Regions from separate parts of the Saccharopolyspora sp. NPDC002376 genome, predicted to be linked through region 3. Evidence: riboswitches for the same ligand, from Rfam matches in the RefSeq annotation. Region 3 holds a riboswitch; each other region holds the start of a gene.
The links. A riboswitch is a leader RNA that binds a small molecule or an ion and turns the genes downstream of it on or off. The one in region 3 is predicted to bind cobalamin.
Positions count from the first base shown of each region.

Region 1 (7,693 bases), on a different contig from region 3:
ACCGACCGGGGCTTCATCTCCCGCGACATGCCGCGGCTGGACTCCCACCTGCACTACCGGATGGTCGACGTGTCGTCGATCAAGGAGCTGTGCCGGCGCTGGTACCCGCGGATCTACTACGCGCAGCCTGAGAAGGGCCTGGCGCACCGCGCGTTGGCCGACATCCGGGAGTCGATCCGCGAGCTCGCCTACTACCGGCGCACCGCGTTCGTCCCGCAGCCCGGACCGTCCAGCGAACAGGCCCAGGCGGTCGCGGCGGAGCTGTTGAACGCCGACAACGCGCAGGCCGGCGATCAGCAGCCCGAAAACGGCCGCTGACCAGCGACGAGGCCGTTAACCGGAGCCCGCGGAAAACCGCGTGACAGCGCACGCTAGTATATGAGCGTTGCTTCGGAGGGCGGCCTTGATGAGGTCGGCTCGGAGCGGCCGAGGTGGGTGTAGCTCAGTCGGTAGAGCACTGGGTTGTGGTCCCAGGTGTCGCGGGTTCGATTCCCGTCACTCACCCCAAATGCGAATGAGGCCTGATTCCCCGCGAATCAGGCCTCATTCGCATTTCCGGTCCTGAACCAACGAGCCTTTCTCATCCTGGCCGGCCTGCGACCGCGAAGCACCACCCGCACCGCCACGCAAAACGAGAATGGAAAAAACCTCAATGGATGTGAAAAGGGCCCCGCTCGCTGGAGCGGGGCCCTTTTCGGTCGGTCAGCTGCAGGTCACCTGTTGCCCGCGACCCACTGGTCCCACGGCACCTGCCAGTCCCCGAAGCCGTCCCAGGACTTCAGGTCCGGGCCACCGGAGTTGGTGATCTCCACGACGTCGCCCTTCTTGAGCAAGTCGAAGATCCACTTGGCGTTGTCCATGCTCATGTTGATGCAACCATGGCTGACGTTGCGATGCCCCTGATCGGCCACCGACCACGGCGCCGCGTGCAGGAACTCGCCACCGTTGGAGATCCGGACCGCCCACTGCACCTCGGTGCGGTAGCCGCCCGCGTCGATCGGCAGCCCGAACGTCGAGGAGTCCATCACCTTCGTGGAGTGGTGCTCGGTGACCACGTGCACGCCGTTGTTGGACGGGAAGGACGGCTTGCCCAGCGCGACCGGCATCGTCCGGATCACCTGGCCGTTCTTCTCGATCGACATCTGGTGAGAAGCACCGTCGGCCTTCAGGACCACCGCGTCGCCGATCGTGATCGTCGCCTTGCGGTCCTCCTGCCCCCACACGCCGTTGCCCAGGTCGCGCCCGAAGACGTCGGCGTTGATGGTCACCTTGGTGCCCGGCTTCCAGTACTCCTTCGGCCGCCAGTGCACCTCGCGACTGTTGAACCAGTAGAACGCGCCCTCGACGGCCGGCTCGGTCTGGATCTTGATCGCTTCCTCGGCCTTGGCCTTGTCCGGCGCCGGAGCGTCCTTGCTGAAGTAGAACGCCAACGGCTGCCCGATCCCGACGGTCTGCCCGTCGAGCGGGTTCATCGACACGTAGCTCTGCTCGCCCGGCGACACCGTGGTGAACGTGGCCTCCTGAGTTATCCCCGGCCCGCTGGCGCCCTGCGCCGTCACCACCAGCGTGTAGGTCTTGTCATAGCCGAGCTTCTCCCCCGCGGTCCAGCTCGCGCCGTCCTCCGCGATGGTGCCGGGCACCGGCTCGCCATCGGCGTTGGTCAGCTCCGCCTTGACGATCCGCCCGTTGGTCGCCTTCGCCGTGATCGGCCCGGCCGGGGACACGTCCTTCGCCCCGTTCGGCGGCGCCAGCTCCAGCATCGGCGCCGGCGGCACATCGTCGGACGATCCCGCGTCCGAACCAGTCCCGCTACAACCCGCGACCAACAGCGCCACAACGCCGAAGATCAACATCGTCAACAGCCGTGAAACCCTCTCGGGACCCCCGACCGGATTACGCCACTCCCTCATGAGCAACAGTCCGTCCGCTTAGAAGCACCACTAACCCCTGTGAACAGTGTGCCGCAAGGCTCCTACAGGTGACACAGAGACCACGCAAACACACAGGGTGATCCGCGCAGGCAGTTCACCCTTCCAACAGACGCGAAGCCCCACCCCGAGGTTGCCTCGCCAAGTCGACCAACCCCGCGGGACCCACGAACCCACCCCCCGTTCAAGTCCCTCCGGAGCCGTGCTAATCTTTTCCCCGTCGCCAGGGAGACCAACGCGGAAACCCGAAACGACAGGCCAGCGCCAATAGCTCAACTGGCAGAGCAGCTGACTCTTAATCAGCGGGTTCGGGGTTCGAGTCCCTGTTGGCGCACTCGGCACAGCGAGATGCCCTGCTCATGCAGGGCTTTCACTTTGTCACCGGGAAACCGAAGAGGGAACCCGACAACTAAACCAGCGCCAATAGCTCAATTGGCAGAGCAGCTGACTCTTAATCAGCGGGTTCGGGGTTCAAGTCCCTGTTGGCGCACTCGATATTGTGGAACGCCCTGCTTACGCGGGGCGTTTCGCCATTTTTGTATCTCGTCATTACTTTGGGGGGGTCGACCCCCCAAGCCCCCCACGGTGCGGGGTTGCTTCTCGGACGTACCTCACCATGGGTGGTGTACCCGGCCTGGGTAGTCCTTGTGACGACAACCTGGCTCGGAGTGGGTTGTTGCCGTGGGCGCCTTTTGATCTTGAGTGGCGGCTAGGTGAGGCCTGAGGTTCTGAGGGTGATGTTCAGGCGGCCTTTTTTCATTCCTGTTTCTGGGGTTTTTGCTGGGGTTGTTCTTAGGACTCCGTGGTAGGCCAGGCGGGTTGGGCCTCCGAAGACGAAGAGGTCACCTGAGGACAGGGTGATGTCCTTGTACGGTTTGTTCCTGTTCTTCGTGTTTCCGAAGCGGAAAAGGCAGTCGTCTCCGAGGCTCAGGGAGACCACCGGGGCGTTGCTGTGCTCGTCCTTGTCCTGGTGCATGCCCATCTTGGCCGTCTCGTCGTAGAAGTTGATCAGGGCTGTGTCCGGGGTGTAGTCGGTGTCCGGTTGGTCGTAGACGTCCGCTACTGCCCTGCGGCCCAGGTCTGCTAGCCAGGCTGGGAAGGGGGTTACCGGGGAACCGTCGTCCGTTGTCTTCGAGTAGCGGTACGGGGTCCAGTGCCAGCCGAGGCAGACCGTTCGGACCGACATCACTCCGCCGCTGGGGAGCTTCGGTGAACGCATTCCTGCCCTCGCCCACTCTCGGCAGGCTTGCACCAGGTCGCGTTGTTCTTCCAGGGTCAACCAGTCCGGGATGTGGACTGCTCCTGGGGCGATCTCCGCTCGGGTGCGCGGAATCAGCGAATCCATCGGCGCTCCTGTTCGCTCATGACTCGATACTGGCAGTTCTCGCTGGTCGTGAGGACCGTCTCAGCACTGGATCACGCAGGTTAATCAGGTTAGGCTCACCGAACTTCGACATCTAGTGAACAGGTAGGAAGCACCATGCACCGTCCTCGTCGACTGCTCGCGGCGATCATCGCCGTGCTCGCTCTCGGCAGCGTCACAGCGTGCGGCACGCCTGCACCCGACCAGCCCGCACCGGACGGCGAGGGGCGCGTCGTCACGCACGCGATGGGGCAGACGACGATCGTCGGCACCCCGCAGCGGGTCGTCGTGCTCGACACAGGCGAACTCGACGCGACGCTGGCGCTGGGCGTCAAGCCCGTCGGCACCGTGCTGCCCGACGCCAACAAGTCCCTGCAGCCCTACCTGGCCGACAAGGCCGGCGACATCGAGATCGTCGGCACCATCGGCTCCCCCAACCTGGAGAAGATCGCCGCGCTCAAGCCGGACCTGATCCTGTCCAGCAAGGTCCGCGACGAGGAGAACTACGAGGCGCTGAGCAAGATCGCGCCGACGGTGTTCGCCGAAACCGTCGGCAAGACCTGGAAGGAGAACTTCCTGCTCGACGCAGACGCGCTGGGCAAGAAGGCCGAGGCGCAGCAGATCCTCGACAGCTACCAGCAGCGCGCCGCCGAGATCGGCAAGCAGGTCGGCGACCCGGCCGCGCAGCGGATCAGCATGCTGCGGTTCATTCCCGGCGACATCCGGATCTACGACAAGGGCTCGTTCATCGGCACGATCCTCGCCGACACCGGTTTCAGCCGCCCGGCCAATCAGGAGATCGACCAGACCCACACCAAGATCAGCCGCGAGCAGATCTCCCAGGCCGACGGCGACCGGCTGTTCTACGCGGCCTACGGCGACAGCGCCAAGCAGCAGATGAACGACGTGGTCAACTCGGTGCAGTGGACGACCCTCGGCGCGGTGCGCGAGGGCAAGGCCGTCGAGGTCCCCGACGACACCTGGTTCCTCGGCCTCGGCCCCATCGCGGCCAACCTGGTCCTCGACGACCTCCAGAAGTACCTCACCCAGCACTGACCCCCACCGCGCCCGGGTCCACCTGTCCCGACACACCCGGGCGCGGTGGGAGGTAGGCGATTTCAATGGAAATCGGACGTCTGATTTCCATTGAGGTTTTTCCAGGCTCGTTTTGCGTGGCGGTGCGGGTGCCGGTTGCGGGGGTGGGCTATGCGCCTGCAGCGCATGCGACCCTCGACGCGCGGCGCCGTCGTGCTTCGCGGTCACAGGCCAGACAGGATGAAAAGGCTCATTGGAATCGCGGCGGATCAGCGCGGAGCGATCAGGCGGAGGTCTGCGACGCTGCTTCCGATGCGGAGCTCGTCGAAGCCCGGTTCGACGTCCACGTTCACCGTGACCTCGGTTCCTGCGTCGGCCTCGACGACGGCGAAACCCGCGAGGCGCAGCGGATCCGCGGCATAGACCTGGACGACTTCGCGACCGGCCCGGTCACCGGTGTTGCGGAGCTTCACCCGCACCACGTTGTCGTCGACCGCAGCTTCCAGATACTCCCACGTGGTGTAGCCGAGCCCGTATCCGAAGTGGAACGCCGGCGTCGCACCGCGATCCAGGTAGGCGCGGTAACCGACTGAATTTCCCTCGTCGTAGCGGAGTTCGCCGTCCACCGGCTGCACCGCGGGAAGCGGCACCGGGACGTCGGCCAGCGCCGCCGGGAAGGTGGTCGGCAACCGACCGCCCGGCTCCGCTCGCCCCAGCAGGACGTCTGCGAGCGCGTCGCCGTACTCCTGGCTCCCGAACCACGTCCACAGCACCGCCGGAACTTCGCCACTCCACGGCATGAGCACCGGCGCTCCGGCGTTGACCACCACCACGGTGTTCGGGTTCACCGCCAGCACCTCGCGGACCAGTTCGTCCTGCGCGCCCGGCAGATCCAGCGAACTCCGGTCCCGTCCCTCGGTCTCGACCTCGTCGTTGGTGCCGACCACCACCACCGCGACATCGGCGCCTCGGGCGACCGCGAGCGCCGCGGCGAGCTCGCTCGCGTCGTCCCACTCCCGCGCCCGGTGGCCGAGCTCGACCGAAACCAGGCCCGCGGTGTTCTCCGGGGTGAAGTCCACGGTCAACGCCATCTGCCCCGACGAATCCAGGTCCGAATCCACCAGCACGACGTTGAACCGCTGCTCCGGCGGTTCCAGCAGGTCCGCCAGCAGGTCGTCGACATCCGCCGTGCGCGCCACGTCCGCCGCCAGCACCTCACGGCCCGAGACCTCGGCCCGGAAGTGCCCGGTGCCGTTCACCCCGAACACGTGCTCGCCGAGTTCCGCGCTCACATTCGCCCGCAACCGCAACGACTTCGCCCCATGCGGCAACCCGGACATTCTCGAAGTGCCTGCCGCCGAACGGACTCCGGTGCACGTTCACCGTCGGCGCCAGCACCACGTGCGCACCCCGGCGACGCGCCTCGTCGCCGAACAGCTCCCCCGCCGCCCGGGCCGCTGTCCGGTCCCAAGTGGCCCCCATCGCGGACGCCACCGGCAGCAGCAGCGACGTGTCGCTCTCGTCCCACTCCGTTCCGCGCACCCCGTTCGGACCGTCGGAGAGCACCATCGAGCGCAGTCCGACCTTCGGCATAGGATGCGACGTCCAGAAGCTGGCGCCGGTCAGCAGCCGGGCTTTCTCCGCCGTGGTCAGCTCCTCCAGCAACGACCACAGCTGCGCCTCGTCCACGGGCAACCCCTTTCGGCAGGCTCCGGTCGCAAGTTTCTGCCACCCGGCCGGGGAGCACAACACGCCGATATCTGCCCATTCACATCAGCCCCAAACCCAACATGTAGTGTGTCGCTCGCTGGTGGTTCACCGGAGCGATCTGGTGAGGCAAGAGGGAACCCGGTGCGAATCCGGGACTGCCCCGCAGCGGTGAACGGGAACGACCGTCGTGACCTGACCGCCCATTCCGGGCGGCGGTAGAGCACTGGGCCAACGCCTGGGAAGCCACGACCAGTAGGCCGCCCGTGAGTCCGAAGACCTGCCACCGGTGCACGCGACAAGGCGTGCTGTCCGGGGCCTCGAGGGCGGGTCCGCGTGGACGATCGGCGGCGCTCGTCGCCTTGGTCTTCTCGCGCGCGCTCGTGGTCCGCAGAGCTCGCGAGGGGAGAGAGCCAGTGACGGCCACACTCAACGACTGGACCGAGGTGTCCACCACGGTCCACCAGGCATGCGCCGGATTGTCCGGCGTGTCCGCTGAAGCCGTGCTCGACGAGGTGCGGCGCACCGGCTACGCGGGGATCAGCGACGACGAGCTCTCGCTGGCCCAGATCATGGCTGCCCGCACCCTGATCGAGACCGAACCGAACTACTCGCAGGTCACCGCCCGCCTGCTGCTGAACCGGATGCGCCGCGAAGCGCTGGAGTTCCTCGGCGTGGAGCCGGACTCGGACTACGCCGAGCACTTCGCCGAATACGTGCGCCGGGGGGTGGTGCTCGAGCAGCTGGACCCGGAGCTGGCGAACTTCGACCTTGACCGCCTGGGCCGCGCGCTGAAGCCCGAACGCGACCTGGAGTTCGGCTTCCTGGGTCTGCAGACCCTCTACGACCGGTACTTCCTGCACGAGGGCGGCGTGCGCTTCGAGCTGCCGCAGGCCTTCTTCATGCGGGTGGCGATGGGCCTGGCGCTGCGCGAGGACGACCGCGAAGCCCGCGCGATCGAGTTCTACCAGCTGCTGTCGTCGTTCGACTTCATGTGCTCGACGCCGACGCTGTTCAACGCCGGCACCACCCGCCCCCAGCTGTCCTCGTGCTTCCTGACCACTGTGGACGACGACCTGTCCGGCATCTTCCACTCGATCAGCAACAACGCGCTGCTGTCGAAGTACGCCGGCGGCCTCGGCAATGATTGGACGCCGGTGCGCGGCATCGGCGCGCACATCAAGGGCACCAACGGCAAGTCGCAGGGCGTGGTGCCGTTCCTGAAGATCGCCAACGACACGGCGGTGGCGGTCAACCAGGGCGGTAAGCGCAAGGGCGCGGTCTGCGCCTACCTGGAGACCTGGCACATCGACGTCGAGGAATTCCTCGACCTGCGCAAGAACACCGGCGACGACCGGCGCCGCACCCACGACATGAACACGGCGAACTGGGTGCCCGACGAATTCCTGCGCCGGGTCGAGGCCGACGAGCAGTGGACGCTGTTCTCCCCCGACGAGACGCCGGACCTGCACGACCTCTACGGCACGGCGTTCGCCGAGCGCTACCGCGCCTACGAGCAGGCCGCCGATCGCGGTGAGATCGCGGTGTTCAAGCGGGTCCGCGCGGTCGAGCTGTGGCGGCGGATGCTGACGATGCTGTTCGAGACCGGGCACCCGTGGATCACCTTCAAGGACCCGTGCAACCTGCGGTCCCCGCAGCA
Region 1 is NZ_JBSFBZ010000050.1:2,794-10,486, reverse strand. It holds gene orn (oligoribonuclease) at 1-318, shown strand, start outside; tRNA gene ACWCO2_RS27510 (tRNA-His) at 432-507, shown strand; gene ACWCO2_RS27505 (L,D-transpeptidase) at 714-1,853, opposite strand; tRNA gene ACWCO2_RS27500 (tRNA-Lys) at 2,190-2,262, shown strand; tRNA gene ACWCO2_RS27495 (tRNA-Lys) at 2,346-2,418, shown strand; gene ACWCO2_RS27490 (alpha-ketoglutarate-dependent dioxygenase AlkB family protein) at 2,638-3,273, opposite strand; gene ACWCO2_RS27485 (ABC transporter substrate-binding protein) at 3,409-4,347, shown strand; gene ACWCO2_RS27480 (glycoside hydrolase family 3 protein) at 4,596-5,618, opposite strand; gene ACWCO2_RS27475 (glycoside hydrolase family 3 N-terminal domain-containing protein) at 5,542-6,015, opposite strand; cobalamin riboswitch at 6,121-6,335, shown strand; gene ACWCO2_RS27470 (ribonucleoside-diphosphate reductase subunit alpha) at 6,450-7,693, shown strand, end outside.
Region 1: another riboswitch for cobalamin. It lies ahead of ACWCO2_RS27470 (ribonucleoside-diphosphate reductase subunit alpha); the one in region 3 lies ahead of cobN (cobaltochelatase subunit CobN).

Region 2 (7,693 bases), on a different contig from region 3:
CCGCCGAGGACGACCAGCCAACTCCCCGTCTTCCCCCACCGCCGCGTCTGCTCCGGCGGCAACACCTTCGGCTCGAGAACGCCGTTCCTCCGGCGGTTCAGCGAGATGCCCCAAGCGGCGACGAGCGCGGCGAAACCGAGCACGATCGCCAGCACCGAAAGTCCCGTCGATTCCGGAGAAGCGGTTCCGAGCCCGCCCGCGATCACCAGGCCCCAGCCGATCGGCACAGCCAGCGGGTTCCACCACTGCAACCGAATCCGCCGACGCCGCTCCGCACGACGATCAGCAGGCATAGGCGGGACACCGGGAATCCACATGCCGTAGACCATCGTGCAGGTCAACGCGATGAGAAGGGTCCACCCCAGCCCGACGAACGGCCGCGGCGCATCGACCGCGATCAGGTCCGCCGCGTTGCGCACCTTCCGGTACACCACCGGAGCAGGTTCGGTCATGTTCTGCGGGGTCAGCTCCGACGACTGGAAGTTCTTCTGCGTCGTCCGGCCGTCGGACCAAGTGATCTCCGCATCGCAGGCCCAGTACCACCCCAGACCGGAGCGGCTGACCGGGCCCACGCGCTCGCAGTTCGTGGCCAACGCGGTACCGCGGTCCGCCACAACACCGTCGGAACCCGACGCACTGGTAAGGGAGAAAGCCGTGTAGCACACCAGCGCGATCACAACGCGCACCAGCACTTGGGACACCAAGAAAGCAGCCCGCCAGAACCGCTCCGCAGCTGGCAGGTCCGCCCACGGTTCCCGCCACGGCGGTGTCCGCGGATTCCGCGCCGACTCCCCCGCCAAGTCCGGAGCGTCGGCGGCTGACTGCGAGCCCATGGTCCTCCTGCATTCAGCAGTGCCGAGCGTTTCGGCGCTGGTCATCGTGGTCGCGCGGGGTATCGCGCTGGGCGAAAAAGAGCCCCCGCACTCGACCGGCCTGGGGGTCGCCGGGAGCGCGGGGGCGCTTCGCAAGTCCACCCCTGGGGGTCAGGTGGACGGCAGTCACCGTACCAATCCAGGCAGTGGGCGGGTACGCACAATCAAGGATCTCGTAACCAAAACGAGATCAAGCGGCATTCGGACGTTCATCGCGAACCGCGCGCACCACTCCGGCGACGTTCTCCGCCGACAGCTCCTCGAGCCGCAAGCACGGACCGCCCAAGGCAGCAGCGATCCGTGCGGGCAGCCCCAGCCGGACCATCCCGTTCTCGCAGTCCACCACGATCGACGCCGCGCCGGCCTCAGCGACCAGCCCCGCCGCGCGCAGCGCATCCTCGACCGCGCGCTGAGCCCGACTGCGCCCGCTCAGCCCGGAATTCACCGCCACCGTGGCCCTCCCGTCGGTCAGCAGCACGACGAGGATCCGGCGCTGCGGGTCACGCATCTGCTCGCGCTGCACCACCCGCTGAACCTTCAGCAGACCGTCCGCGAGCGGCGTGCGACCTCCCGTGCGCAGCCCGCGCATCCGCGCCGCGGCAATGTCCACAGAGGACGTCGGTGGCAACGCGAGTTCCGCCGAGTCGCCCCGGAACGTGACCACGCCGACCTTGTCGCGCCGCTGGTAGGCATCCCTGAGCAGCGACAACACCGCGCCGCTGACCGCGGACATCCGTTCCCGGGCAGCCATCGACCCGGACGCGTCGACCGCGAACAGCACCAGGTTCCCCTCGCGCCCTTCCCGGATACCGCGCCGCAGGTCATCGGACCGCAGCACCAATCCCGGACCGCTGCGGCCGCGAGCAACCTGGTGCGGCGCCGCAGCGGCCAAGGTCGCCGCCACGTGCACACCATGTCCCTCCACAGTAGACGACTGTGTCGTCCGGCCGCTCCGCGACCGCGACCGCGAGCGCCGTCCCGGCGCCCCGTCGCCGAGCCCCGGCACCTCCAGCAGCCGCGCCCGGAACGCCGGCGTCGGCGCCGCTGGCGCCTTGTCCGCCGGCGCCCGCCCGTCGCTCCGCTCCTTGTCGTCGCTGCGCTCCGCGCCGCCTCCGCCTGACGGCTCCGTCGGCTCGTCCGGCGTCTGACCACCGCCTCCGGGGCCGTCCGGCCCCTCCGGCGGCTCGTCGTCCTCGGCGTGCTCCGCCGCCTCGGCAAGTGCTTGTTCCAGCTGGTCTTCGGCCATGCCCGGCTCGTCGAACGGGTCCCGGCGACGCCGGTGCGGCAACGCGAGCCGGGCCGCTGCTTCGACATCAGCCTCAGCAACTTCGTCGGCTCCGCGCCAGGCCGCGTGCGCGATCGCGGTGCGCGCCAGGACGAGGTCAGCGCGCATCCCGTCGACGTCAAAAGAAGCGCACAGCGCGGAGATTCGGCGAAGTTCGGAGTCCGGCAGTGTCACGTGCTCAACCCGGTCCCGCGCAACGCGGATGCGCGAGGCCAGGGATGCGTCGGCATCGGCCCACTTCGCGGCGAACCCGGCCGGATCGGCTTCGAAGGCCAGTCGTCGGCGCACCACCTCGGTGCGGGTCGCGACCTCCCGCGACGCCGCGACCTGCACGGTGAGCCCGAACCGGTCGAGCAGCTGCGGCCGCAGCTCACCCTCCTCCGGATTCATGGTCCCCACCAGCAAGAACGACGCCGCGTGCGAAACCGAGACACCTTCCCGCTCGACGTGCGCGCGCCCCATCGCGGCGGCGTCCAGCAGCAGGTCGACCAGGTGGTCGTGCAGCAGGTTCACTTCGTCGACGTACAGCACGCCGCGGTGCGCGGCGGCGAGCAGACCTGGCTGAAAGGCGCGGACGCCCTCGGTCAGCGCGCGCTCCAGGTCGAGCGAACCGATCAGGCGGTCTTCGGTGGCGCCGACCGGAAGCTCGACGAGCTGCGCCGGGCGCTGCACCGCGGTCGAGTCGTGCGGCCCGTCCGGGCACTGCGGGTCGGGGTCGCTCGGAGCGCACCTGAAGCGGCAGTCGGCGACCACGTCCAGCGACGGCAGCAGCGACGCGAGCGCGCGCACCACGGTGGATTTCGCCGTGCCCTTCTCGCCGCGAACCAGCACTCCGCCGATGCGCGGGTGCACGGCGTTGAGCAGCAACGCCAGCTGGAGATCGTCGTGGCCGACGACGGCCGAGAAGGGGAAGCGCGGAGCAGCGGACATGCCGGTGTTCCTTCCTCGGGGTGCGGACGCCCCGGTGGCGGGAACAAGGGATCGCAGTGTCCTGACTCCCGGATCACCGCGCCCCTCCGGCCTTCCCAGGTCTCCCCGGTGGCTCTCGGGGGAGGGCCGCTCCCCGGTCACAGTGGCGCCGACCGCGCCGGATTCACACCGGCTTCCTGCCGCACCCCTTGCATTCGGATCATGGAGCATCGTCGCAGAACCGCGACGGCGGACCAACCTTCCGCGGCCTCCGCGAGACGTGCGCCACTGCCCGTGGGTCGTGCGCACTTCGCGGTGTCACAGCACCGCAAAACGCTCACGAGCAGAAACGGGTGCGTCCGTCAGGAGCGGCGGCGCGGCTCGCGGCGCATGTCGACGTGCGGAATGCCGTCTTCGAGGTACTCGTCCCCGTCTTCGACGAAGCCGAAGGAGCGGTAGAAGTCCTTCGCGTTGACCTGGGCGGCGAGCACCGCGGGCGCGTTCTGCACCTCGGCGACGGCGGCGCGCATCAGCTTGCGGCCCAACCCCAACCCGCGCGCGGACTTGGCGGTGCACACCCGGCCGATCCGGAAGACACCGTCGGGATCCTCGAGCAGCCGCAGGTAACCCAGCACGTAACCGTCGGCCGAGTCGATCCAGAAGTGCCGGGTGGCGTCCTCCAGGTCGCGACCGTCCAACTCCGGATAGGCGCACTCCTGCTCGACGACGAACACGTCGACGCGCAGGCGCAGCATCCGGTAGAAGTCCTCGGCGTCCAAGTCCGCGGTGTAGGCGCGGTGGACGGCGGTCGCGAGCGGGTGCAGGGTCATCCCTACTTGGATATCACAGCGGGGTCTCAAAACCCGCATTCACCAGCACCGGGAGTAGCCAACAACACTCCGCGAACCACCGCTCGACCCGCAGGAGGTCGAGCGGTGGTTCGGTGGGTCAGAACTGTGCGGCCAGTTCGTTCGCGTAGGTGGACAGGCGGGTGTAGACGCCCGGGGTGTTCGGGCGGCCGCAGCCGGTGCCGTAGGAGACGACCCCGATCAGTCGGTTGTCCGCCACGATCGGGCCACCCGAGTCCCCGGCGCAGGCATCGCGGCCACCTTCGGGCACTCCGGCGCAGAACATGCTGCGCGGGTCGTAGTTCGAGTAGGCGCTGCGGCACGCGTCGTCGGTCGTGACCGGGACGTCCACCGAGCGCAGAGTCGTCGATGGCAAGCCCTGCTCGCTGGTCTTGCCCCAGCCGTAGACGCGGCCGACCGTGCCGGGCCGGTAGTGCTCGGTGTCGCCCTGGTCGACCACCGGCAGCTGCTTCTGCGGCATCGGCTCGCGCAGCGTCAGAACCGCCACGTCGTCACCGGTGGTGTAGCCGCGGAAACCCGGGTGCACCCAGATCCGGTCCACCTCCGCGACCGCGCCGTCCGCGACGGTCAGGTCGGGGCGGCCCGAGATCGCGCGCAGCTGCTTCGGGTCGCGCTGGCCACCGGTGAGCGGTTCGACCGTGCAGTGCGCGGCCGTGACGACCTTGATCGGCGTCACCAGCGCGCCGCCGCAGAACTGGCGGCCGGAGCCGTCGGTCAGGGCCACCACCCACGGGGCTTCCTCCGTGGTGGTCTCGGAGCCGCCGAGCACGCGCGCCTGCGGTTCTTCCGCCGCGCTCGCCGTCACGGGGTTCGTTCCGGCCAGCGCCACCACTGCGCCGGTGATCACGAGCCGCAGCACTGCGGTTCCGGTCCTGCCACGCGCCACGTCGAGCCTCCCACTGTCGCGGATCTTGCCGACGGCACACCGTAGTCAGCCGGATACCAGAACATCGCGAGGCACAACTCACACGTGGCCAGGAAAATATTTCGTTAAGATAGTCGATGCCGGGAAATTTTACTGAGCGCGTCGACGCTGACAGCTGCTCATCCTTCCCCTGTCGACACGGATCCAAAGCGTCTCTGCGCATCGGGTCCGTGAACTGCGCCTGACCAGGTGACAGATCCAACCCGATCAAGTGATCAGTGCTGTGCGCTGTCGCGAAGGAGGAACCGTGCTCGTGGACCTGACCCCGTTGCCCGCCTTCCTGGTGGCGAGCGTGGTGGTCGTGCTCACCCCCGGCGTCGACATCTTCCTGCTGCTGCGGACCTCGCTGAACCGCGGCCGCCGGGCCGGTCTGCTCGCGCTCGCCGGGATCCACACCGCGAGCATCCTGCAGGTGGCCCTGGTGATCTCCGGGCTCGGCGCCCTGATCACCAGCCACCCCGCCGTGCTGTCCACGTTGAAGTGGGTCGGCGCCGCCTACCTGGTCTACCTGGCCGTGATGGTCCTGCGCGGGCTGTGGCTGACCAGGCAGGAGACCGCCGACGGCGCGCTCAACGGGCCGGTCATCGACAACTCCAACCCCTACCTGCGCGGCCTGTTCAGCAACCTCACCAACCCGAAGATGCTGCTGTTCAGCCTGGCGTTCCTGCCGCAGTTCGTGGGTTCGGCCGCGCAGCCCACGCTGCAGCTGGTGATGCTCGGGGTCGTCTTCCTGGTGCTGGCCCTGATCTGGGAGGCGTCGATGGTGCTCGGCGCCGCGAAGATCGCCGACCGGCTAAAGAACCCTCGCGTCGCGAAGTCGCTGGACATGGTCAGCGCGGCGGCGTTCCTCACCATCTCGATCGGGTTGGTCGCCAGCTGACACCACCGCGCAGGTGACCAGCGCGAGACCGACCAGCACCAGCAGCAGCACCTGCGCCGAGGCAACCGGGGCGAGCAGGCTGATCACGAACGGCGTGCAGAAGCCCAAGTAGGCGATGCACCAGAACACCGCGGTGAGCCGGGCCAGCGCGCCTGGTCCGGCGATCCGGCCGACCACGGTCAGGCAGAAGGTCACGCAGAACCCGTAACCGCCGCCCATCAGCAAGCAGGCCAGCAGCGCCAACCACGGCAGCACCCACGTCACGGACACCACTGCCAGCCCGAGCCCGGCCGCCAGCGCCAGAAGGCCGACGACGGCCGGAGTCCGCTCGCCGCGCTGGGCGACCCGGCGCGCGATCGGCTGCACGACGGCCCCGAAGCCCGGCGTGATCAGCGCGGTGATCCCGGCGTAGGCGATCTCGAAACCGTGCAGGTCGCTGGTCACCAAGCCGGGCAACGTCCCGAACGAGACCGTCGGCCCGACGAACACCCACGGCGCGACCGGCAGCACGAGCCATCGGAACCGTCGATCCCGGAGCGCGCTGCCGAGACCCCCGGACTCGGCCCCCTCCAAGCGCGTCTCCGGGCACGACAGCGCGAGCCCCAAACCGGCCGCGGACAGCAGCAGATGCGGCAGGTACGCGATGACCAGTGGATACGGGCCCCACTGCGCGATCAGCGCGGACACCAGACCGCTGATGCTGAAGCCCACCGACAGCATCACCCCGGCCCGGCGAGCGCCAGCGCCATCCTCGACCGCAGTGCCGAACGGCGGATGCGACAGCTCCCGAACCCAGGCGCTGCCCGCGGCCAGGACCGCGCCCGTGCTCAGACCGGTCAGCAGCCGGCCCACCGCCAGCCAGAACGCCCCGCCGACGCCGATCATGAGCGCGACGGTCGCCACGGCGTTGACCACGACCGCGCCGAGCACGACGGGACGCCGACCCCGGCGGTCGCCCAGCGGACCGCCGAACAGCAGGCCCGGCAGCAAGCCGACGACGTAGAGCGCGAGCAGGCCCGTCGTCATCTGAGCGGACAGCCCCAGGTCGTGCTGGTACGCCCCCAGCAGCGGCGAGAACTGGTTCGCTCCCCAACCCGCGGCGGTCAACAGGAACGCGGCGGACAACCACTTCTTCTGCACAGCATGTGGTTCTATGCCGCCAAGAATTGGCACCGCACTGGCCGTTCAGGATTCGTGAACGCAGCAGTGATCTCCGCCTCTCGCGAGCTCGCCGGGCGCCAGAGCTTCCGACGCTTCGTACGCTGCGGGTATGGACCTGCGTCGGTTGACGTCCTTCCTGGCGGTCGCGGAGGAAGGTCACTTCGGCAAGGCCGCCGAGCGGCTGTTCCGGTCGCCCGCGTCCGTCACCGCGCACATCAAGCAGCTGGAGCACGACCTCGGCGTCCAGCTCCTGGACCGCACGCCCGTGCGGCTCACCCCGGCCGGTGAGCGGTTCGTCGGGCACGCGCGATCTCTGCTGGCCGCGCTGGACGCGGCGATCGAGGACGTGGCCGAGGCTCCTTCGGAGCGAACGCTTCGGGTCGGCGTCATGAGCAACGGCTCCGCCGAGCTGACGCCCGCCGTGGTGCAGGCGTTCCAGCGGGCCTGCCCGGAGGTCTCGGTCGAGTTCGTCGCACTGGACTTCACCGAGCACGTCTCGGCGCTGGTGCAGCACCGAGTCGACGTGGCGTTCGTGCGGCCCGTCCCGGTGGACGAGCGGATCGCCGTGGACGTGGTGACCACGGAGCGGCGCATCGTCGTCGTGCCGGCGTCGTGGGAGCTGGCCGACGCCCCGGCCGTGCACCTGGACGACGTGCTCGAACTGCCCTTCGTCAGCCTCCCCGAGCACACCCCGCGCCAGTTCAGCGACTACCTCTACTTCTCCGACGCCCGCGGCGGCCTGTCACCGCACCGCAGCAAGTCCCGCGCGGTGACCCCGCACGAAGTCCTGAC
Region 2 is NZ_JBSFBZ010000004.1:211,755-219,447, reverse strand. It holds gene ACWCO2_RS05255 (DUF6346 domain-containing protein) at 1-833, opposite strand, end outside; gene ACWCO2_RS05250 (putative cobaltochelatase) at 1,063-3,087, opposite strand; cobalamin riboswitch at 3,129-3,307, opposite strand; gene ACWCO2_RS05245 (GNAT family N-acetyltransferase) at 3,429-3,896, opposite strand; gene ACWCO2_RS05240 (S1 family peptidase) at 4,015-4,821, opposite strand; gene ACWCO2_RS05235 (LysE family translocator) at 5,108-5,740, shown strand; gene ACWCO2_RS05230 (MFS transporter) at 5,654-6,880, opposite strand; gene ACWCO2_RS05225 (LysR substrate-binding domain-containing protein) at 7,011-7,693, shown strand, end outside.
Region 2: another riboswitch for cobalamin. It lies ahead of ACWCO2_RS05250 (putative cobaltochelatase); the one in region 3 lies ahead of cobN (cobaltochelatase subunit CobN).

Region 3 (7,693 bases):
CGATTTCGGCGAGCAGGGCGAAGTTCACCTGGGAGCGCTTGGAGTGCAGGTCCAGGTGGCCGTCGGCGAGCTTGGAGATCTTGCCGATGCCGCCGGCGACCGTCAGTCGCGGAACCGGGTGTCGGCGCAGGTACTTCAGCACCGCACCGGCGAAGTCGCCCATGTCCAGCATTGCCTCGCCGGGCAGGTCGTAGAGTTGCGTGACGACCTTCTCCGAGGTGCTGCCGGTGCACCCGGCGACGTGCTCGAGTCCGGCCGCGCGCGCCACGTCGACCCCGCGGCGGATGCTGTCGATCCACGCCGAGCACGAGTACGGCACGACAACACCCGTTGTGCCCAAAATGGACAGTCCGCCGAGAATGCCCAATCGCGGATTCCAGGTTCGTCGGGCCAATTCCTCGCCCCCGTCAACGGACACCTCGACGACGACGTCCCCGCTTCCGCTGTGCTCCGCAGCCACGCGCGCGACGACATCACTCATCAGCTGCCGCGGCACGGGGTTGATCGCCGGCTCTCCTACCGGCAGCGGCAGACCCGGCTTGGTGATCGTGCCGACGCCCTCACCAGCGCGGAAGACCACGCCCGACCCCGGTTCCGCGTGCCGGACCGTCACCGACACGAGTGCGCCGTGGGTCACGTCGGGGTCGTCACCGGCGTCCTTGACCACGCCTGCCGTCGCGAACCCGTCCCCCAGCCGTTCGCGGGCGAGCGCGAAGGCCGGGCGGTGTCCCTTCGGCAGCAGGATCTCCACCGGATCCGGAAAAGTCCCGGTCAGCAAGGCCGTGTAGGCGGCAGCCGTGGACGCCGTAGCGCAGGCGCCAGTCGTCCAGCCGTACCGGAGGCCCGATCCCTCCGTTCGTCCACTCATACCGGGAGAATGCTCCTCATGTGGTTCGCAACGGGGTGGGTCGGATGACCCGCGTGCTCATCCTCGGTGGCACCGGCGAGGCCCGGAAGCTCGCCGAACGGCTCGTCGAGCAGTCCGATCTGCACGTCACATCCTCCCTCGCCGGACGGGTCCGCGCGCCGCAGCTCCCCCCCGGCGAGGTGCGGGTGGGCGGGTTCGGCGGGCCGGACGGGCTGACCGACTGGATCCGGAACGAGCAGGTCAGCGCGGTCATCGACGCCACTCATCCGTTCGCCCGGACGATGACCGACAACGCCGTGATCGCCGCCCAGCGCGCGGGGTGCCCGCTGCTGGTCCTGCGCCGTCCCGCCTGGCAGCCGGAGGCCGGTGACGACTGGCGATCGGCGCCCTCGATGCCCGCAGCCGCCGCACTGCTGCCGGAGCTGGGTGAACGGATCTTCCTCACCACCGGTAGGCAGGGACTGGCCCACTTCGCCGAGCTCGATCTCCAGTTCCTGGTGCGCACCGTCGATCCGCCCGAACCACCGCTGCCCCCGCGCACGACCGTCCTGCTCGCGCGCGGGCCGTTCACCCTCGACGACGAGCTCGCGCTGCTGCGGGAGCACCGCATCGATGCGCTGGTCAGCAAGAACAGCGGCGGTTCGATGACTAGCGCGAAGCTCGTCGCGGCCCGCGAACTCGGGCTGCCGGTGGTGATGGTGCAGCGTCCGCCCCGGCCCGACGCGCCGTCGGCCGGGACGGTCGAGCAGGCCGTGGCCTGGATCGATGACGTGCTGCGCGGTCACGCCGGGTAGCGCCTCGGGGTGAACACGACGTCGTTGCCGTTGGCACCGCTGGCGATTCGCGTGGTCGATGACCCGATCAGCAGCAGGCACCGCATGTCCACATCGGACTGATCGAGGTCGGCGAGGCGCACCACCTTGATGCTCTCCTCCGCGCCACCGATGTCCCGCCCGATGACCACAGGCACGTCCGGCGGGCGGTGCTCCAGGATCGCGTCCCGCGCGGCCGCGACCTGCCAGGTTCGGCTGCGTGAAGCGGGGTTGTAGATCGCCATCACCAGGTCGGCTGCCGCGGCGGCCCGCAGGCGCTCGACGATCACCTCCCACGGCTTGAGCCGGTCGGACAGCGACAGCACGCAGAAGTCGTGCCCCAATGGCGCCCCGACTCGACTGGCCACGGCCTGCGCCGCCGTCATCCCGGGCAGAACCCGCACGGGCACGTCCGAGCGCTCCGCCGCGACCTCCAGCACCGCGCTGGCCATGGCGAACACACCCGGATCACCGGACGAAACCACCGCGACCTTCGACCCGCGCCGAGCCAGCTCCAGCGCGAACTCCGCCCGCTCCGACTCAACGCGGTTGTCGGACGCGTGCTTGCGCTGCCGAGGATTGTCCGGAACCCGCGCGAGATACGGCGCATACCCGACCAAATCGTCAGCCGCGGCAAGCGCCGCCTGAACCTCCGGCGTCACCCACTCGCGCCCACCAGGCCCGAGCCCCACCACAACGACCTCACCCTGACCTGCGGTTTCGGCAACGTCAATTTCTCGCGAAATTGACACCCCACCCTGCGAGTTGGCCGGACTGGGCAACAGGGCCAGGGAGAAGTACGGGACTGTCTCGGGATCGACTTCGGCCAGGGGCTGGTAGCGCTCGCGGTCCGTGGTTGCGCGCTCGACGTACCAGGCTTCGTCCAGGCGGCCCGCCTTCTCGAACGCCTCCCGGACTCCTTCGAAGGTGCGGCCCAGCTTGAGGACCGCCGCGGCGTCGGTCTGGGCGAGCCGCTCGGCGAGGACGTCCGGCGGGAGGGTGCCCGGCAGGACCGTGAAGGTCTCGTCGCGTTCGGCCAGCGGCCGGCCCAGGGTCGCCGAGGCGCCGCTGATGGACGTGATGCCCGGGATCACCTCGGCCCGGAAGCGGCCCGACAGCCGCTTGTGCATGTGCATGTAGGAGCCGTAGAAGAGCGGATCGCCCTCGGCGAGCAGGACCACGTCCCGCCCGGCGTCGAGGTGCGCGGCGAGCCGGGCCGCGCAGTCCGCGTAGAACTCGTCGATGGCACCCTGGTAGCCGCCCGGGTGGTCGGTGGTCTCCGTGGTCACCGGGTAGACCAGCGCTTCTTCGATCTGCCCCGCCCGCAGGTACGGTTCGGCGACCGACCGCGCGATGCTCCGGCCGTGGCGAGCGCTGTGGTAGGCGATCACCTCGGCCTGCTCGATCAGCCGGGCGGCCTTGACCGTCACCAGTTCCGGGTCGCCAGGACCGAGGCCCACGCCGTAGAGCGTGCCCTTGCCGTTGCTGCTCACTCTTCCTCGCTCGCGATCGCGTTGATGGCGGCTACCGCCATGGCGCTGCCGCCCCGACGGCCGCGCACCACCAGGTGCTCCAAACCGCTCGGGTGCGCTGCCAGCGCGTCCTTGGATTCCGCCGCACCGATGAACCCGACCGGTAGGCCCAGCACCGCGGCGGGCTTGTCGGCACCGTCCTCGATCATTTCCAGCAGCCGGAACAACGCCGTCGGCGCATTGCCGATGGCGACCACGGACCCGGCCAGTTGATCGCGCCAGAGCTCCAAAGCCGCCGCACTGCGGGTCGTGTTCAGCTCGCGGGCCAGTTCCGGAACCCGCTCGTTGGACAGCGTGCAGATCACCGGGTTGTCCGCCGGCAGGCGCCGCCTGGTCACGCCCGCGGCGACCATCGCGGCGTCGCACAGGATCGGCGCACCCTCGCGCAGCGCCGCACGCGCGTTGGCCACCACCTCCGGCGAGAACGCGATGTCCTCGACCAGGTCGACCATGCCGCAGGCGTGGATCATCCGCACCGCGACGCCGGCCACGTCCGGCGGCAAGCCGTCCAGCCGGGCTTCCGAGCGGATCGTGGCGAAGGAGCGGCGGTAGATCTCCGCACCTTCCCGGACGTATTCGGGCACCCCGCGGTAGCGGGAGCTGTTCTCGTTCACACTTTCCTCCGTGCCGCGCCGAGCGCGGCGGATACCTGGTCGACATCGGCTTCGGAAGTCCGCGTCGCCCCGTCGAGACCGATCTCGTAGCCGACCTCGGTGGCCAGCACTTCCACGACGCGCCCCGGCGGTCGGCCGCAGCGTCGCTCGCATCCCGACCAGTGCACCGGCAGGTCACCGAGCGACGACGAGCGTCGGGCGTCTTCCCGGACATCGGCCAGCGCCTTCGCGCACCCGGGCCGACCAGCGCACGTGGTCACCCCGACCCCGGCCGAAGCGGGGTCGGTGAGCAGGCCGCGCGCACCGAGTTCCGACGCCCACCGACCGGCTTCGTCCGGTCGCATGCCAGGCAGGACCGCGGTCCGCCAAGGTGTCAGGCGCAGTTCGCCCGCGGCGTCGGATGCGGCGGTGATGATATCCACCTGTTCTCGCGTCAGACGGCCCAGTGGTGCGCCCGCCACGACGGAAACCGTTCCGTCACGCCGAATCACGCGCCCGACCTGCGCATGCGTGGTCGGCACCGGGGGCATCGGATCGGCGGAAACAGCCTCGGCGCCCAGTCGTTCAGCGATCCGTCGCGCCCCGCCGTCGAGTTCGGCCAATCGCCATGCCGAACAGCCCTGCGCTGCCTTCTCCACCAAGAAAGCTTCGGCGGCTGCGATGGCGACTCCAACGGCTCGCTGCGGGGTCGTTCGTACACCAGAATCCATTCCGGCGAGCAGCAACGCGACGGTGTCCGCGAACATCGCTCGCAGCGCGACATCGGCGCCGAGCGAGCTGACGTCGCCGCTGCCGTCATCGACCGCGAACAGGAAACGTCCAGGCAGTTCGGCCAACTCCGGAGTCGCGCAGAGCGCCGCGTCGAGTTCGGCCGCCACCGCTCGCACGTCCACCAGCTCGCGCCCATCAGCGGAGGGCGAGCCGATGATGTTGCGAACTCGCTCGTGCGTGTCCGACGGCAACAACCCCGCTTCGCGCAGCCGCGCGGCGAGCTCCTGCGACGCCCCGGGCGGCAGGCCGCGGACCTGCAGGTTCGCCCGCGAAGTCAGCTCCAGTCCACCGTCCCCCAACGCCGCGACGGCAGCCAACGCACGAACCTGGGACGGGGTCAGCGCGCCGCCGGGAACGCGGATCCGGGCCAGTCCGCCGTCGGCGGCCTCGTGCACCCGCAACGCGCCAGGACACGCATCCCGTTCAGGTCTGGCTCTTCGCAACACGCGGCAGATACTACGGACCCGGGTAGTTGCGGACGCAAACCAAACGCGGTGCGACGCGCATCATGCTCGCGAACCTTGACGTAGGATCACCCCGTTGCGGAAAGTAGTTCGCAGCATCATGCGGCGATGTGCGGAGGAAGTCGGTGCGAATCCGGCGCGGTCCCGCCACTGTCACCGGGGAGCGGACTCCACGATGCCACTGTCCTAACAGGACGGGAAGGCGGAGCGAGCGCTGATCCGGGAGCCAGGAGACTCCGGTCGCCGTTGGACCTGCCGACCGGGGCGAGGAACCCCGAGAGAGGTGCCGTCATGCGCTGCGCAAGCGCGCCCTGGCCCAGCGACGCCGTTCGCCGAGCCGAGGAGCGATCCGCATGATCCTACTTCTGTCCACTTCGGACACAGACCTGCTCAGCGCCCGTGCCGCCGACGCCGACTTCCGGCTCGGCAACCCCGCCCGGCTGGGCGTGGATGACCTGCCGCCGCTGCTGGAGGACGTCGAGCTGGTCGTGGTGCGGCTGCTCGGCGGCCGCCGGGCCTGGGAAGAGGGCCTGGACGCGCTGCTGGCGGGACCGCGCCCGGTGGTCGTGCTCGGCGGTGAGCAGGCCCCGGACGCCGAGCTGATGGAGTGCTCGACGGTGCCGGCCGGGGTGTGCGCCGAAGCGCACCGCTACCTCGCCCATGGCGGCCCGGACAACCTCGCTCAGCTGCACCGATTCCTCTCCGACACGGTTCTGCTCACCGGCCACGGCTTCGAACCGCCGGCGGAAACGCCGTCCTGGGGCGTGCTCGAACGGACCCCGCAGCGCACCGAAGGCCCGACCGTCGCGGTGCTCTACTACCGAGCGCACCACATGGCGGGCAACACCGCGTTCGCGCACGCGCTGTGCGAGGCGATCGAGGACGCCGGCGGCCAAGCCCTACCGCTGTTCTGCGCCTCGCTGCGCGCACCCGACCCGGAACTGCTGGAACAGCTGGGCAAAGCGGACGCGCTGGTCGTCACCGTGCTCGCCGCCGGAGGCACCAAGCCCGCCACCGCTTCGGCCGGTGGTGACGACGAGGCGTGGGACGTCGGCGCGCTCGCCGAACTCGACATCCCGATCTTGCAAGGCCTGTGCCTGACCAGCAGCCGCGCCGCGTGGGAGGAGAACGACGAAGGCCTGTCGCCGCTGGACATGGCCACGCAGGTGGCAGTGCCCGAGTTCGACGGCCGCTTGATCACGGTTCCGTTCTCGTTCAAGGAGAACGACGCCGAAGGCCTGCCGGTCTACGTCGCCGATCCTGAACGGGCGGCCCGCGTCGCCGGCATCGCGGTCCGCCACGCCGCGCTGCGGCACATCCCGCCGCAGGACAAGCGCCTGGCGCTGATGCTGTCGGCCTACCCGACCAAGCACTCCCGGATCGGCAACGCGGTCGGCCTGGACACCCCGGTCAGCGCGGTCCGCCTGCTGCGGGAGCTGCGCGACCAGGGCTACGACATCGGCCCGGCGGACGGTCCGGACGCACTGCCCGGTGTCGCCGACCAGGACGGCGATTCGCTGATCCACGCGCTCATCGCCGCTGGTGGCCAGGACCGCGACTGGCTGTCCGAAGAGCAGTTGAGCGGCAACCCGGTCCGCATTCCCGCGCGCCGGTACGCGGAGTGGTTCGCGACGTTGCCCGAGGACCTGCGCGGCGAGATCGAGCAGCACTGGGGAGTGCCGCCCGGCGAGCTGTTCGTCGACCGCTCCCAGGACCCGGACGGCGAGATCGTGCTCGCCGCCGTCCGCGCGGGCAACGTCGTGCTGATGGTGCAGCCGCCGCGTGGTTTCGGGGAGAACCCGATCGCGATCTACCACGACCCGGACCTGCCGCCGAGCCACCACTACCTGGCCGCCTACCGCTGGCTGATCGACGAGTTCGGCGCGCACGCGATGGTGCACCTGGGCAAGCACGGCAACCTCGAGTGGCTGCCTGGCAAGACCGCCGGCATGTCCGCCTCCTGCTCCCCCGACGCTGCGCTGGCCGACCTGCCGCTGATCTACCCGTTCCTGGTCAACGACCCCGGCGAGGGCACGCAAGCCAAGCGCCGCGTGCACGCCACCCTCGTCGACCACCTGGTGCCGCCGATGGCCCGCGCGGAGAGCTACGGCGACATCGCGCGGCTGGAGCAGCTGCTCGACGAGCACGCCAACATCTCCGCGATGGACCCGGCGAAGCTGCCCGCCATCCGCAGCCAGATCTGGACGCTGATGCAGGCCGCCAAGCTCGACCACGACCTCGGCCTGGACGAAAGGCCGCACGACGCGGAGTTCGACGACATGCTGCTGCACGTCGACGGCTGGCTGTGCGAGGTCAAGGACGCCCAGATCCGCGACGGCCTGCACGTGCTCGGCGACGCCCCGACCGGCGAGGCCCGGGTCAACCTCGTGCTCGCGATGCTGCGGGCCCGCCAGATGTGGAGCGGGCAGAGCGCCGCGCTGCCCGGACTTCGCGAAGCGCTCGGACTCACCGAGGACGGCAGCGCGGCCCGCGAACAGGTCGACGACGTCGAAACCCGCGCGCACGCCCTGGTCCAGGGCATGGAGGACCGCGGTTGGAAAACCGTTGCTGCGGCGGAGGTTTGCCGGGAGGTCCTCGGCGAGACCAACGACGCGGTCGTGCAGGTGCTGGA
Region 3 is NZ_JBSFBZ010000011.1:117,585-125,277, forward strand. It holds gene ACWCO2_RS10945 (cobalt-precorrin-5B (C(1))-methyltransferase) at 1-868, opposite strand, end outside; gene ACWCO2_RS10950 (cobalt-precorrin-6A reductase) at 913-1,662, shown strand; gene ACWCO2_RS10955 (precorrin-2 C(20)-methyltransferase) at 1,650-3,173, opposite strand; gene ACWCO2_RS10960 (precorrin-8X methylmutase) at 3,170-3,796, opposite strand; gene ACWCO2_RS10965 (precorrin-3B synthase) at 3,823-4,992, opposite strand; cobalamin riboswitch at 5,136-5,316, shown strand; gene cobN (cobaltochelatase subunit CobN) at 5,415-7,693, shown strand, end outside.

Region 4 (7,693 bases), on a different contig from region 3:
AGCACATCCAGCGCTACCCGCACCAGTTCTCGGGTGGTCAGCGGCAGCGCATCGGCATCGCCCGGGCGCTGGCGCTGAAGCCGAAGGTGATCGTCTGCGACGAGCCGGTGTCCGCGCTGGACGTCTCCATCCAGGCGCAGGTGATGAACCTGCTCGGAGACCTCCAGCAGGAGTTCGGCCTGTCGTACGTGTTCATCGCCCACGACCTCGGGGTGGTCCGCCACCTGTCGGACCGGGTGGCGGTGATGTACCTGGGCAAGATGGTCGAGGTCGGCACGGACGAGCAGATCTACGAGCACCCGCAGCACCCGTACACGCAGGCGCTGCTGTCCTCGGTGCCGGTCCCGGACCCGACCCTGCGCGGCAAGCGCGAGGTCATCCGCCTGACCGGTGACGTCCCGAGCCCGGCGAACCCGCCCTCGGGCTGCCGCTTCCGCACCCGCTGCTGGAAGGCCCAGGACCGCTGCGCGGAGGAGATCCCGCAGCTGGAGGTCCGCCTCGGCGACCACCCCTCGGCCTGCCACTTCGCAGAAGAACGCCCCCACGTGGTGTCCTGACGGCGAACTGAACGAGGTGAAGGGCCCTTCCGGCCGCTGGTCGGAGGGGCCCTTCAGTCATTTACTGGTCGAGCGCGCCGTCCTTGATGGCACGCAGGAACGCGTGCCACCGCGAAGGATCGACGGCTAACTGCCCGCCATCGCGATCCTTGGTGTCCCTAATCCCAACTGCGTCGAAGCCGAGTCCGACCTCGACGCAGTTGTCGTTGTGCGGGCTGTAGCTGGACTTGCGCCACTGGATCTCGACGCAGGTGCCCTGTCCTTGGGAATAGCTGGACTTCCGCCAGTTCGTCATCGCTGGCCTCCACGACTTCATCGAGCGAACTCGTCCGCGACGCGCAGGATGAACTTCTCGGATTCAACCGGATCTAGCGCAGCCGCAACGAGTTGTTGCCACAGCAGAGTGTAGGCGTGGACGTCCTCGTGTCCGTCCAGGTAGCGGCCGTCTGTGAAGTCCTCGACGTAGACGAATTCGAGAGGTCCGGCGTTGCCAGGTGACGGTACGCGGAACAGCTTGAAGTCATGCGTCGCACGTGGGGCTGTTGCTGCGTCGAAAGGGAGAACCTGGATTTGGATGTTCTTGAGTCGTGCGATCTCGGCTACGTTGCGGAGTTGTTCTTCCATCAGCTTCCGGTCGCCCACGTGGCGGCGAAGCGAGGACTCGGATAGGACGAAGCTGACCTGTGGTGCATTGGATTTGGTCAGGACGGCCTGTCGTTCCAAGCGTGCTTCTACGGCATCCTCAGTGGACTGATCGCTGAGTTGCAGCTGGGCCGTGGTGAACAGCGCGCGGATGTACTCCTCTGTTTGAAGCAAGCCGGGCACGATCTCGGTCTGGTACTGGAAGATCGCGGAAGCGTCCGCTTCGAGGTCCACGGCCATCCGGAAGTACTTGGAGTACACGGATCGATAGCCGGACCACCGACCGCGGTCCTGGCTTCCTCGTGCCAGATCGAGGAGTTCGTCCAGGTCGACAGCGTTCGGCACGTGTTGTTCGTAGCCGTTCGCGAGCTTCTTCAGCAGATGCTGCGGCAACGCGGTGTGGCCGCGTTCGATCCTGCTCATCGTGCTGTTGGTCTTCCCGATGAGCTTGCCAGCAGCGTCGAGGTCGAGACCGGTCTGCTCCCGCGCGTGACGCAGGAGGTGGCCTACGAGGAGTCGCCGGACGGTCGGTGTTGGCATGCCGTAGAGCATCGCACTCGGTCTGCCCACGAGGGTTACACCCTTTCGCGTGGCAGTTGATCGTTTCCCTTGCGCCTCAACAGTACCTTCAATCACATTAAAGTGGGATTGCAACAAGTTGGGAGAGGGCGATGGCTGGGGACTTCTTCGGGGTGGACTGGTTCTGGCGGCCGATTGGCGTTGGGCGGCATGCCTTTGGCGTTGCTGCGAAGCGGGCTGAGCCTCATGACTCGGTGGCGTCGTTCTGCGGGGTTGAGGTTGAGGCGTGGCAGGTGCAGCGGCTTCCGCCGGAGTCGGAGTGGATCGACCAGGACACCTGCATGGATTGCTGGGTGCGGATCAGCGCCAGGTGGTCGTGAGTGCGTGGCAGTGCTCCAGCACGGCTGCGCACTCACGACATCTGACCTGCACAAACGCGACTTTTGGCGAAGGAATGGGGACGGGGATGTTCTGGCTTCAGGTGACCACGCTCGTGCTCGTCAACGTGCTGATCGCGAGCATGTTGTTCATTCGGCCGGCGCGGGCGCAGCACAGTGGTGCTGGGGATGGGGCGCTGAACGTGTGGCAGTTGATCGATGAGGTCGAGGCGGAGAGACGGCGACAAGTCGAGTCCACCGGTCGTCATCACCTCCGGTCGGATCCCTGAGCTGGTCCGGTGCCCGAATCCCCCGACCTCGCGGGCACCGGACCTCCCCGGTGGGCCGGGCGTCACCCCTCCCGGCGCCCGGCCCACCGCCCCCGGAAAGCTGATTGACTCTCCAGTGGCTGGAGTCCTTACGGTGGCGACGTCTGATCTGCTGGTCTGCTCGTCACGTCAGGAAGGGACCATGGCCGTTCGAAGTGACATCGGGGTCTGTCCCGAATGCCGAGCCCTGGCGCACGACCCACCGGATCAGGCGGAGTTGTCCGCTCCGAGGCGGGGGAAGGGGTGGGTGGAGAACACCACCTCCACCGGGACTTCGAAGTGCTCCGCGATGCGCAAAGCCAGGTGGAGGCTCGGGCTGTACTCGCCGCGCTCCAGGTAGCCCACCGTTTGGTAGTGCACGCCGAGGGCCTCGGCGAGCTGGCGGCGGGAGGTTCCCCGTTCCGCGCGCAGCATCGCGATGCGGTTGTAGATCGTCTCGCTCATGTTCCCTCCGCCGTCAGCGCACGCGCTGCATGGCTTTCTCCCTCCGCGCTGCCACGATCGAACCGGACTCGCGCCGCGCCATCCGCCGCAGGATCACCGGGGCCACGCTGAGTCCGAGCACGGCCCACAGGCCGAGCATCCCGATAGTTTCCAGGTGCCGCCAGGACTCGCCGATCTCGGCCGTCACCGCCGCGTCCGGCAGCAGCGCCGAGCGCATGCCCAGGCCCAGCCAGTACATCGGGAAGACCTGCGCGATCCACTGCACCCATTCCGGGAAGACGGTGATGGGGAAGAAGATCCCGGAGATCGCGACCAGTCCCATCATCGGCAGGAACATCAGCGCCATGCTGCTCGGTGTGTTGAACAGCGAGCCGAGGCTCGCCCCGATCGGGATCGTCGCGGTCAGGCCCAGGACCGTCAGCCCGAGCACGCCCAACCACGAACCCAGGCCGAGCGTGAAGCCCTCGAACATCACCAGGCACGGGATCAGCAGGATCGCCATGCTGATGAAGGTCATCCCGATGATCAGCACGATCTTGCCGATCAGGTAACCGAACATGCCGTGCGGCACGGCTTTGGCCCGCAGCAGCGTGCCGTCCTCGCGTTCGGTGACCAGCATCTGTCCCGTGCTGATCAGCCCGCCGAGCGCGATGGTCATGCCGAGCGCGCCGGGTACGCTCGTCATCCCGAGCGCGACGCCGTTCACGACGGAACTGCGTTGGGAGGACAGCACCACGAGCAGGATCACGGTCGGCGCCAGGTAGCCCATCAGGTCCTGCCGGTTGGCCAAGGTCTGGCGGAACTCGATCCACCCTCGCTGCAGCCCGACACGCACGGTGTTGGCGTTCACCGGTTCACCTCCACGTTCGCGAACGGCAGCGCGGCGATCTCGCCGTGCCCGGACTCGTGCGCCTGCACCAGCGCCATGTAGGTGTCCTCCAAGGTTGCCCGGCGCACTTCGAGGTCGGCTACGGATTCGCCGTGCTGCGCGAGCAGCTCGCGGACGAAGGCGGTCGCGTCCGCCGCGGAGTGCACGAACCGCTGGCCGTCGACGGACCACTTGATCTCGGAATCGGCGGTGACCTGCCGGGAGAGCTGGTCGGCGGAACCGTCGGCGACGATGCGGCCGCCAGCCAGGATCAAGATGCGGTCGGCCAGCTTCTCCACCTCGTCCAGGTCGTGCGTGGTGAGCAGGACGGTGGTGTCCTCGTCGGCGAGCTGGTGCACCAGGTCGTGGAACTCGCGCCGGGCCTGCGGGTCGAAGCCCACCGTGGGTTCGTCCAGGAACAGCAGTTCCGGGCGGCCGACGATGCCGATCGCCACGTCCAGCCGGCGCCGCTGCCCACCGGAGAGCTGCCGGATGCGCTTGTCCGCGTGCTCGGTCAGCCCGACCGCGTCGACGAGGTCGTCGGTGTTCCACGGCTTGCGGTAGGGCGTGTAGTAGCTGCTCAGGTGTGACAGCAGTTCGCGCACCTTCCACTTGCCGTGGTCGCGCCAGGACTGGAGCACGACGCCGAGCCGCGCCCGCCAGCGCTCGTCGCCGTGCGCCGGGTCGGCGCCGAGGACTCGGACGTCGCCGCCCGACCGCATCCGGAAGCCTTCCAGGATCTCGATCGTGGTGCTCTTGCCCGCCCCGTTGGGCCCCAGGAGCGCGAGGACTTCACCGCGGCGCGCGGTGAAGTCGACGCCTTTGAGCACGTCCGTCGTTCCGTAGCTCATCCGCAGGTCGCGAACGTCGAGCACGGTCGTATCGGTGGATGGCGGTATCGCGTGGTCGTTGGTAGCTGTCATTTCCCCAGTACCTTCTGTAATGTACATTCGTCGATATGTAGTACAGATACTACATCTCCGAAGCGGGGCTGATCGAGTGTGGCGTGGATCTCAGCATCGGAGAGATCGACTTCAGCCGCGGTGGACGGCGGCCGGATACTGGACGGGCCTTGCCAACGGGGGTTCGGTGGATAGCCTTGGCAGTGCTGGTGGTTCGTCCGCTTCCGCGCAGCGGGAGGGGACGAGGCAAGAGGGAACCCGGTGCGAATCCGGGACTGCCCCGCAGCGGTGAGCGGGAACGACCGCCGTCATCGAGCACTGGACGCCAACTTCTGGGAAGCGACGGCCAATAGGAATCTCCGATTCGGAGAGCGCCCGCGAGTCCGAAGACCTGCCGCCGGTGCGCCCGCTGACCGGTGGGCGCGGTTCGAGGTCTCGTGGGAGGACCTGACCGACGAGCGGCTGCTGCCTGCCCGCTGGTCCACGCCCGCACGACCTCGGCACCCCTGATGTCGAGCTCGCGAGGTGAGGACTTGACCGGCAAAATCGGATCGACCGTACTCGGGTATCCCCGGATCGGCCCGAAGCGAGAGCTGAAACGAGCCCTGGAGAGCTACTGGGCGGGCCGTTCCAGCGAGGCGGAACTGCGCGAAACCGCCCGGAACCTGCGCGTCGACACCTGGCGCCGGCTGCGCGACGCCGGCCTGGACTCGGTGCCCAGCAACACTTTTTCCTACTACGACCAGGTTCTCGACACCGCCGTCACCTTCGGTGCGGTGCCCAAGCGCTACACCGAGCTCGGACTCGGACCGCTGGACACCTACTTCGCGATGGCGCGGGGCGTGGATGCGGTGGCGCCTTTGGAGATGACCAAGTGGTTCGACACCAACTACCACTACCTGGTGCCGGAAATCGGTCCGGGCACGAAGTTCTCGTTGGCCGACCGCACGCCCGTCGAGCAGTACCGCGAGGCGCTGGAGGCCGGGGTGACCACGCGCCCGGTGATGGTCGGTCCGCTGACCTTCCTGCTGCTGGCCAAGTCCGCCGCGGGGGATTCCTTCCAGCCGCTGGGCAAGTTGCCTGAACTCCTCGAGGCCTACGCCGAACTGCTGCGCGAGCTGCACCGCGCCGGGGTCGAGTGGGTGCAGCTCGACGAGCCCGCGTTCGCCGCTGACCGCACGCCCGAGCAGCTCAAGGCGCTCGGCGATGCCTATCGGCAGCTAGGCGGGCTGTCCGCACGGCCGAAGCTGCTGGTAGCGGGGTACTTCGGCGACTTCGGCGAGGCCCTGCGGGTACTCGCGGGAACTCGGGTTGAAGCGTTCGGCGTGGACCTGGTGACCGATCCGTCCACTGTGGATTCGCTGTCCGGGGTGCCGGGGTTGCGGGACAAGACGCTGGTCGCCGGGCTCGTCGACGGGCGCAACATCTGGCGCACCGACCTCGACCGCGCGCTCACCACGGCGGCCACCCTGCTCGGCTTGGCCGGTGAGGTCGCCGTGAGCACGTCGTGCTCGCTGCTGCACGTGCCCTACGACGTTCAGGTCGAGGACATCGATCCGCAGGTCAAGTCCTGGCTGGCCTTCGCCGCGCAGAAGATCCACGAGGTCGTGGTGCTCGGGCGTGCTCTGCGGGACGGTCGGGACGTCGTGGCCGACGAGCTCTCCGCCGCACGCGACGCCATCGCCGACCGGGCGGGTGCGACGCGCGTGCGCAACAACCGCGTCCGCGCGCGGCTGGAGTCGCTGCGGCCGGAGCACTCGCAGCGCGGCGACTACCAGAAGCGGCGTGCGGCGCAGCAGAAGTCCTTGCAGCTGCCGCCGTTGCCGACCACGACGATCGGTTCGTTCCCGCAGACCACCGACGTCCGCAAGGCGCGCGCGGCGTTCCAGGGCGGACGCATCGACCGGGCCAGTTACCAGCAGCGGATGCGCGACGAGATCAAGCGCGTGATCGAACTGCAGGAGGCGATCGGCCTCGACGTGCTGGTGCACGGCGAACCCGAGCGCAACGACATGGTGCAGTACTTCGCCGAGCACCTGGACGGGTTCATCAGCACCGCCAACGGCTGGGTGCAGTCCTACGGATCCCGCTGCGTGCGACCGCCGATCCTCTACGGCGACGTGTTCCGGCCGGAGCCGATGACCGTCGAGTGGGCGACCTACGCGCAGAAGCTCACGTCGAAGCCGGTCAAGGGCATGCTCACCGGGCCGGTCACCATCCTGGCCTGGTCGTTCGTCCGCGACGACCAGCCGCTGGGCGACACCGCCGCGCAGGTCGCGATGGCCATCCGCGACGAGGTCCAGGACCTGGAGGCGGCCGGGATCCGGGTGATCCAGGTGGACGAGCCGGCGCTGCGCGAACTCCTCCCGCTGCGTGCGGCCCAGCACGAGGCGTACCTGGAGTGGGCGGTGTCGGCGTTCCGCCTGGCGACCTCCGGCGTCGCCGACTCCACCCAGATCCACACGCACCTGTGCTACTCGGAGTTCGGCGACGTGATCGACGCGATCGTGGCGCTGGACGCCGACGTGACCAGCATCGAAGCCGCCCGCTCGCGGATGGAGGTGCTGGACGACCTCAACGAGGTGGGCTTCGGCCGCGGCGTCGGGCCGGGCGTGTACGACATCCACTCCCCGCGGGTGCCGGACGCGGCGGAGGTGACCGACCTGCTGCGGGCGGCCCTGCGCTCGGTCCCGGCGGACCGGCTCTGGGTGAACCCGGACTGCGGTCTGAAGACCCGCGGCTACGCGGAGGTCGAGCCGGCCCTGAAGAACCTGGTCAGCGCAACGGAAGCGGTCCGCCGCGACCTGCCCTGACCACGCGGGTTGCGGGTGGTGCCGTACTCCCACCACTCACGGCACCACCCGCAGCACCCCCACGTCAGGTCTGGGGCGCGAGGTCCGGCCCGAGGGAGGAGAACTTCTCCCGGGAGACCACGCGGGGCGGGGGCCAGGTGATGTTGCGCGGCGGCCAGGACTGGCGGGTGCGCTTCAAGAACCACTCCGGGGGTTCGTACATCGGCGGCTCGAAGTCGGCGGGCAGCATGCTGCGCCACTCG
Region 4 is NZ_JBSFBZ010000003.1:55,331-63,023, forward strand. It holds gene ACWCO2_RS03220 (ABC transporter ATP-binding protein) at 1-557, shown strand, start outside; gene ACWCO2_RS03225 (DUF397 domain-containing protein) at 619-852, opposite strand; gene ACWCO2_RS03230 (helix-turn-helix domain-containing protein) at 870-1,856, opposite strand; gene ACWCO2_RS03235 (hypothetical protein) at 2,200-2,385, shown strand; gene ACWCO2_RS03240 (helix-turn-helix transcriptional regulator) at 2,632-2,868, opposite strand; gene ACWCO2_RS03245 (ABC transporter permease) at 2,882-3,718, opposite strand; gene ACWCO2_RS03250 (ABC transporter ATP-binding protein) at 3,715-4,659, opposite strand; cobalamin riboswitch at 4,832-5,051, shown strand; gene metE (5-methyltetrahydropteroyltriglutamate--homocysteine S-methyltransferase) at 5,172-7,451, shown strand; gene ACWCO2_RS03260 (amidohydrolase) at 7,516-7,693, opposite strand, start outside.
Region 4: another riboswitch for cobalamin. It lies ahead of metE (5-methyltetrahydropteroyltriglutamate--homocysteine S-methyltransferase); the one in region 3 lies ahead of cobN (cobaltochelatase subunit CobN).